2 regions of the Brevibacillus composti genome follow, and region 2 is predicted to be linked to the other one. Evidence: a T-box and tRNA genes for the amino acid it is inferred to sense, from the RefSeq annotation. Region 2 holds a T-box; the other holds one or more tRNA genes.
The links. A T-box is a leader RNA that pairs with one kind of tRNA and senses whether it is charged. The one in region 2 lies ahead of leuS (leucine--tRNA ligase), so its partner is inferred to be a tRNA-Leu.

Region 1 (3,798 bases), 1.5 Mb from region 2:
AGACCAGGACGCCCCCGCCCAGCAGTGCCAGGCTGGGAAAGCGATTCAACAAACGGGCCACGAAAGCGCTGCCCCACATCAACAAAGGAATGCTGAGCCCCAGGCCGATGATGATCAGCAGCCAGTCGCCGTCTGCCGCCCCCCCCACCGCGAGCACATTGTCCAGACTCATGACGAAGTCGGCCAGGATAATCGTCTTGATCGCCTGCCCGATATTGCCGTGCGGAGAGACTTCGGTCGTTTCCTCCGGTTCTCCGTACATCAGTTTCCAGGCGATCCACAGCAAGAGCAAGCCGCCGATTGCTTTGACCAGCGGGATTTCCAGCATCCAGGCCGTCAAGCCGGTCAGAAGGATACGCAGCAGAATCGCTCCGAGCGATCCGATATAAATCGCCCTTTTTCGCTCTTTGGGCGGCAAGCCGCGGCAAGCCATTCCGATGACGACCGCATTGTCCCCGCTCAGCACGAGATCTATGAGAAAGATTTGCAGAAATCCAATCCAAAATTGCCCGTCCATCGCTCCCCCTGTTCCCCTCATCCGTTTGTCCTTCTTACTCTATGCGGGTGCTTGTTCACACATGAACCTTTTTCTATTCGAAAAAGGACGAGAAACTGCAGATTTTGTTGAAAGAAAATTGCCAATAAAAGAAAATTCGACCCTGAATATAGGAGATATATACCTTGTTTTTCATGCCTTGCTTCCGTACGATAATCAATGGGGTGGGATAAGGTATGGTGGAAACTGTCTCTCTAAACCTTCAAAAGCAAATTGTTTCGCAAAAGATTTTGGACATGGTTCCCATGATCACGACACTGTGGCTGCAGGAAATCGCTTTGAGCATGGAAACGCAATTGACGATTCCTCGCGATTTTGCTGAAAAGCGTACAGTCCTCCTCGCCCGCTATTTAGTGGAAAATGTCGAGGAAGACATGCAGAACTGGTCGCTTGATATGGGAGAATGGCTTCGGGCGCAAGAGTACCCCTTTTCGTCCATTTTGCGGGCCTATCAGCTGTATCGAAATGTGTTCTGGCGCGTGATCCGCCCTGAGATGAACAGATGGTCAGTCACTCCGGAACAGATGCTCTATTTGGAAGCGCAGCTGGGCAAGGCTATGGATGAAAGTGTTTTTTGGGCTGTTTACCATTTTGAACAAATGATGAATAGAGAATTGGTGCAAAAGGAAGAAACGATCTCGTTTCTACACAATGACAAATTGACCATGCTGGGGAAAATCGCCGCCAACATGGCCCATGAGCTTCGCAATCCCTTGTGCGCCATCGAGGGTTTTTTGAAACTGATCGCGGAATCTACTCGCAACCAGGACAAGCTCCAATCGTATATTCAAGTGGTCATGCATGAATTTGAAAACCTTCACCGGCAAATTACCGGATTTCTCAGCTTTTCGAAAAAACCCATCCTCGACGAGATTTATAAAACCGTCGATCTGGAGCATCTTTTGCTCGAGGTGGAGTTGTTGATCACACCGCGGCTTCTTGCGGAAAACATCTATTTTGAAAAGGACATCCGCCCCTGCCTGTTTAACTGCTACGAGGAAGGCTTTAAGCAGGTCGTGGTCAATCTATTGACGAATGCCATTGACGCTGTGCAGGGAAGACCGGAGAAAATGATTCGCATTACCTCTTTCTGCGACGAGAGCACGGTCACCCTGACGGTGGAAAACAACGGAGAAATGATTCCGGCCGACATCGTAGAAAGCCTCTTTCAGCCCTTTTTCACGACCAAACAAAACGGTACCGGGATTGGACTGTCGATTTGCAAGAACATTATCGAGAAGCATAATGGTACGATTTCCTGCGAATCCTCACAAAATTCGACCCGATTTATCGTCACCTTGCCTTTGGTCTAGCATGCGGCAGCTACTTGCTCTATGGGATAACCTGGCTTCGCCAACCTTTTGGCGAAGCCTTTGTTTAAATAGACAGGGAGCCTCGAGTTTGCTCGCTCTGTTCACATTTACCCGGTGTACGGTCTTCTCGAATCCAATAAAAAATGCCCTCTGATCAGCCAGAGGGCGAGGCAAGAGATCCGTTTACCCGCAGGGTAAGCGATCTAGTCCTTACTCTACACAAAAACATATGTTTCTACTACCTATATCTTTGCAGCTTTTTTCGACAATCCGGCGGAAAACCGGAATCTTGTCGATCTATGCCGTTGATTTAGGGCTATAGTCCCACCCATCATTCGACGCCAACTGCGGACCTTCGGACATCAGGAGGGCAACAGAGGACGGGAAGCCTATCGCAGCAAGGGCTGATCGGATGAGGGCTGTTGATGAAAAACCAAAAAAGCAGATACCCGCAGGTATCTGCTTTTTTATAGATGGAGCGGGTGATGGGAATCGAACCCACGCGACCAGCTTGGAAGGCTGGAGTTCTACCATTGAACTACACCCGCAAATTTTAGATGGTACCGAGGACCGGGCTTGAACCGGTACGGGAGATACTCCCGACAGATTTTAAGTCTGTTGCGTCTGCCAATTCCGCCACCCCGGCAAAATCGTGGTCGGGAAGACAGGATTCGAACCTGCGACCCCTTGGTCCCAAGCCAAGTACTCTACCAAGCTGAGCTACTTCCCGATATCCAATTGTAAGAAATCAAACCCTTCTCATCTTGTGCCGTCAGGTTTGATAAAAAATGGCGTGCCCTGAGAGATTCGAACTCCCGACCTTTTGATTCGTAGTCAAACGCTCTATCCAGCTGAGCTAAGGGCACGTATATAAAGGAAATGGAGCGGACGACGGGTCTCGCTTCCACTGGCGAAACGACGTCGCTCTGCTTCTATGCGCTGCCAGATCTGAGGCACCCGAGCGTTTCTCCCTTGGTTTCCGCCGAGGGTGAACCCGGTACGGGTGAGAGACCAGCAAAGCATCTATGGAGCGGACGACGGGTCTCGAACCCGCGACCTTCGCCTTGGCAAGGCGACGCTCTACCAATTGAGCTACGTCCGCATTCATTAGAGTTTCCCCGAAAAGCACTCAACGCATGCCGCTAAGTCCGCTTTTCTCTTTCGGGAAAATATGGTGCGGTCGAGAGGACTTGAACCTCCACGGTGTTGCCACCACTAGAACCTGAATCTAGCGCGTCTGCCAATTCCGCCACGACCGCATATGGTGTTGATAAAAACTGGTGAGCCATGAAGGACTCGAACCTTCGACCCTCTGATTAAAAGTCAGATGCTCTACCAACTGAGCTAATGGCTCATACAACTGGTGGGGAGAGACGGATTCGAACCGCCGAACCCAGAGGGAGCAGATTTACAGTCTGCCGCGTTTAGCCACTTCGCTATCTCCCCAGTTATATGGTGGTGCCGGCGATAGGACTTGAACCCACAACCCCCTGATTACAAGTCAGGTGCTCTACCAATTGAGCTACACCGGCAATTTTTTTGATCAAAAATGGCGGAGCTGACGGGACTCGAACCCGCGACCTCCGGTGTGACAGACCGGCGTGAACTCCAACTTCACCACAGCTCCATTTTTGGGTTGAATAGTAGTACAAGTAGATTTGGTTGCGGGAGCAGGATTTGAACCTGCGACCTTCGGGTTATGAGCCCGACGAGCTGCCAGACTGCTCCATCCCGCGACGATTATGATGGATGAGTATCAGCATTGCCACAGAACGTGGCGCTTGACCATCCTTGTAAATGGTGGAGGCTGACGGGATCGCTTCCACTTGCGACACTGCGTCGAATCATCTTCGCAAGCGAGCAAGATCTGAAGTGCCCGAGCAATGCTCCTCGTTCTTCATCGAGGGTGAACCGGTACGGGAGATCCCG
Region 2 (3,798 bases):
CAGGATTTGAATCAGGCGCTGGTGACCGCCATAGGCGGCACGATACAGGTGCTGATCGAGAAGAAGAAAACAGTGTATCCGTTGACGCTGTTGGCATACAACGATCTCGTATCCGGCTTGGATGCATGAGGAGGAGTTAAATGGTTAAAACAGTGGAAGCTTTGGCGCGCCTAGTGGCGAAAGCGGCAGAAGAGAAAAAGGCGGAGAATCTGGTGATCATGGACATCAGCAAGCTGTCTGTCATCGCCGATTACTTCATGATCTGTCACGGAAACAATGAGCGGCAAGTACAGGCGATCGTGAATGAAATCCGCGAGCAGGCTCACAAGAATGGATACCAGGTCCGGGGGATCGAGGGAGCGGACGAAGGACGCTGGGTGCTGGTCGATCTGGGCGATGTCGTGATCCACGTATTCCACCGCGAAGACCGCGAATTTTACAATTTGGAGCGCCTCTGGGCAGAAGCCCCGCTCGTCAGCTTTGGAGAGGAAGGCTGAGCGACATGGCATACGGGCACATGGCGACGGTCTACGACAGGCTGATGGCCGACTCCCCCTATGGAGAATGGCTGGACTTTGCCGAGGGCGTCTGGGCAAAAAAAGGGATGCCGCGCCGCGTGATTGATCTCGGCTGCGGGACGGGCAATATCGCCATCCCGCTTGCAAAGCGAGGGTATCAAGTGACAGGCGTCGATTTGTCTGCGGAGATGCTTGCCGTCGCCTACGACAAGATGAGGCGGGAGCAGGCTCAAGTCCTCTGGGTGGAACAAGATATGCGGGAGCTGGAGGTTCCTCAGGCAGACAGCGTCATTTCCTTTTGCGATTCCCTCAGCTACCTGACCGACGAGGAGGATGTGCAGCAGACCTTTTCACGCGTCTTTGCACATCTTCAGCCGGGAGGAACATTTTTGTTCGATGTGCACAGCCCGTACAAAATCTTGCATGGCTTTGGCAATCAGACCTTTGCCTTGACGGAAGAAGAAGTTTCGTATATTTGGCAATGTTTTTGCGATCCCGATCGGCTGGAGGTCGCCCACGAGCTGACCTTCTTCCTGCGGCAGGAAAACGGCCTGTACGAGCGTGTGGAGGAAGTCCACGAGCAGCGGGCCTATCAGCCCTACGAGATGGTGCGGTGGCTCCGGGAGGCCGGATTTGCGGAGATCGAATTGACCGCGGACTTCACCGGATTGCCCCCGGTCGCGACGAGCGAGCGTCTGTTTTTTTGCGCGCGGCGACCCTAGCGTTGACAGTGCTGTCTTGCATTGTCTATAATCGGAACTAGAAGCGCATGAGCTTAGCAGTGCAGAAGTGCATATCGACAAAGCGTTGAAGAGGAGCAGTACGAAAGTGAAACGGCACTAGAGAATTGACGGTCGGTGCAAGTCAATCCGTCCCTTTCCGAACTCGCCTCCAAGCACTCACCCTGAAGGCCGGCCTCATCGGTTTGGCTGCGTAAGGAGGAGCGTCTGACCCACGATACGGAGTTTCAAGCGGGTGAGCCGTATGTGCAGGCATCAGGACGCTTCTGTGCTCCACATGGAGACCGGAAGAGGCAGATGGCCGATTGCCAGTGTTCACCAATTTGGGTGGTACCGCGGGAGTATTCATGATCCTCTCGTCCCATTTCGTTCGCGATCTGGGGCGGGAGGTTTTTTACTATTTATCCAGCTCATTATTTTTTTATGAATCCAAGATAGGAGTGCAAAGCAATGGCTTTTAATCATCACGAAGTGGAAAAGAAGTGGCAGGCGTACTGGGAACAAAATAAAACCTTCAAAACGCTGGATGATCCGAGCAAGAAAAAGTTCTATGCGCTGGATATGTTTCCGTATCCATCCGGAGCCGGTCTTCACGTCGGCCATCCAGAGGGCTATACCGCGACGGACATCCTCTCCCGCATGAAGCGGATGCAAGGCTACAACGTCCTTCACCCGATGGGCTGGGACGCATTCGGACTGCCGGCGGAGCAGTACGCGCTGGATACCGGCAATGACCCGGCTGAATTTACCGAGCGCAATATCAATACATTCCGCCGCCAAATCAAGTCGCTGGGCTTTTCCTACGACTGGGATCGCGAAATCAATACGACCGATCCGGAGTACTACAAATGGACCCAGTGGATTTTTACCAAGCTGTATGAGCACGGCCTGGCCTATATCGACGAAGTGGCCGTGAACTGGTGCCCGGCTCTGGGAACCGTGCTGGCCAACGAAGAGGTCATCGACGGCAAGAGCGAACGCGGCGGCCACCCGGTCGAACGCCGTCCGATGAAGCAGTGGGTGCTGCGGATTACCAAATACGCGGACCGGCTGCTGGAGGATCTGGAGGAACTGGACTGGCCGGAGAGCATCAAGGAGATGCAGCGCAACTGGATCGGCCGTTCCGAAGGGGCCGAGGTCGTCTTTTCCATCGACGGACATGACGAGACGTTTACGGTCTTTACGACCCGTCCGGACACGCTGTACGGCGCTACGTTCGCGGTTCTCGCACCCGAGCACAAGCTGGTCGAAAAGATTACCACGCCGGAGCAGAAAGAGGCAGTAGAGGCCTACCTGGAGCAGACCAAGCACAAGAGCGACCTGGAGCGCACGGACCTGGCCAAGGACAAGACCGGCGTCTTTACCGGGGCGTATGCGATTAACCCGGTGAACGGCGAAAAGCTGCCGATCTGGATCGCCGACTACGTGCTGATCAGCTACGGCACCGGTTCGGTCATGGCGGTTCCGGCGCATGACGAGCGCGACTACGAATTTGCGAAAAAATTCGACCTGCCGATCAAAGAAGTCATTCGCGGCGGCGATGTGTCCAAGGAAGCGTATACCGGAGACGGCGAGCATATCAACTCCGGCATCCTGGACGGCTTGAACAAGGAACAGGCGATTGCCAAGATGATCGAGTGGCTGGAGCAAAATGGCAAAGGAACGCGGAAAGTGACGTTCCGCCTGCGCGACTGGCTGTTCAGCCGTCAGCGGTATTGGGGGGAACCGATCCCGATTCTGCATCTCGAGGACGGCACGATGAAGGTCGTTCCGGAAGAAGAGCTGCCGGTCGTCCTGCCGAAAACAAAGGAAATCAAGCCGTCCGGCACGGGAGAATCGCCGCTGGCCAACATCACCGACTGGGTCCATACCGTCGACAAGGAAACCGGCATGAAAGCGCGCCGCGAAACCAACACCATGCCGCAGTGGGCTGGCAGCTGCTGGTATTTCCTGCGCTTTATCGATCCGCATAACGACAAGGCCATGGCCGATCCGGAAAAACTGAAGGAATGGCTGCCGATCGACATTTACATCGGCGGTGCGGAGCACGCGGTGCTGCACTTGCTCTACGCGCGATTCTGGCATAAATTCCTGTACGACATCGGCGTGGTTCCGACGAAGGAGCCTTTCCAAAAGCTGTTCAACCAAGGAATGATCCTCGGAGAGAACAACGAAAAGATGAGCAAGTCCAAAGGAAACGTCGTCAACCCGGATGAAATCATCGACAGTCACGGTGCCGACACCCTGCGCTTGTACGAAATGTTCATGGGGCCGCTGGATGCGTCCATCGCCTGGTCTACCAAAGGGCTGGATGGGGCACGCCGCTTCCTCGACCGCGTCTGGAGACTGTTCGTCGAAGAGGACGGTTCACTGAACGCCAAAATTTCCGCGGATGCGGACGTAAAACCGCTAGAGCGCGTTTACCACCAGACGGTGAAAAAAGTGACGGAGGATTACGAAGGACTCCGCTTCAATACAGGCATTTCCCAGCTCATGGTCTTTGTCAACGAAGCGTATCGCGCAGAAGCACTGCCCAAATC

Region 1: it encodes a tRNA-Leu, which carries the amino acid that the T-box ahead of leuS (leucine--tRNA ligase) is inferred to sense. The anticodon was not compared.

Annotation. Positions count from the first base shown of each region.
Region 1 is NZ_CP066308.1:1,338,980-1,342,777, reverse strand. Features, by position in the region: gene JD108_RS06905 (TerC family protein) at 1-517, opposite strand, end outside; gene JD108_RS06900 (sensor histidine kinase) at 733-1,869, shown strand; tRNA gene JD108_RS06895 (tRNA-Gly) at 2,344-2,417, opposite strand; tRNA gene JD108_RS06890 (tRNA-Leu) at 2,428-2,515, opposite strand; tRNA gene JD108_RS06885 (tRNA-Pro) at 2,523-2,599, opposite strand; tRNA gene JD108_RS06880 (tRNA-Arg) at 2,659-2,735, opposite strand; tRNA gene JD108_RS06875 (tRNA-Gly) at 2,896-2,971, opposite strand; tRNA gene JD108_RS06870 (tRNA-Leu) at 3,042-3,128, opposite strand; tRNA gene JD108_RS06865 (tRNA-Lys) at 3,148-3,223, opposite strand; tRNA gene JD108_RS06860 (tRNA-Tyr) at 3,231-3,315, opposite strand; tRNA gene JD108_RS06855 (tRNA-Thr) at 3,326-3,401, opposite strand; tRNA gene JD108_RS06850 (tRNA-Asp) at 3,420-3,496, opposite strand; tRNA gene JD108_RS06845 (tRNA-Met) at 3,529-3,605, opposite strand.
Region 2 is NZ_CP066308.1:2,849,242-2,853,039, reverse strand. Features, by position in the region: gene yqeK (bis(5'-nucleosyl)-tetraphosphatase (symmetrical) YqeK) at 1-129, shown strand, start outside; gene rsfS (ribosome silencing factor) at 141-497, shown strand; gene JD108_RS14510 (class I SAM-dependent methyltransferase) at 503-1,240, shown strand; T-box leader at 1,317-1,625, shown strand; gene leuS (leucine--tRNA ligase) at 1,709-3,798, shown strand, end outside.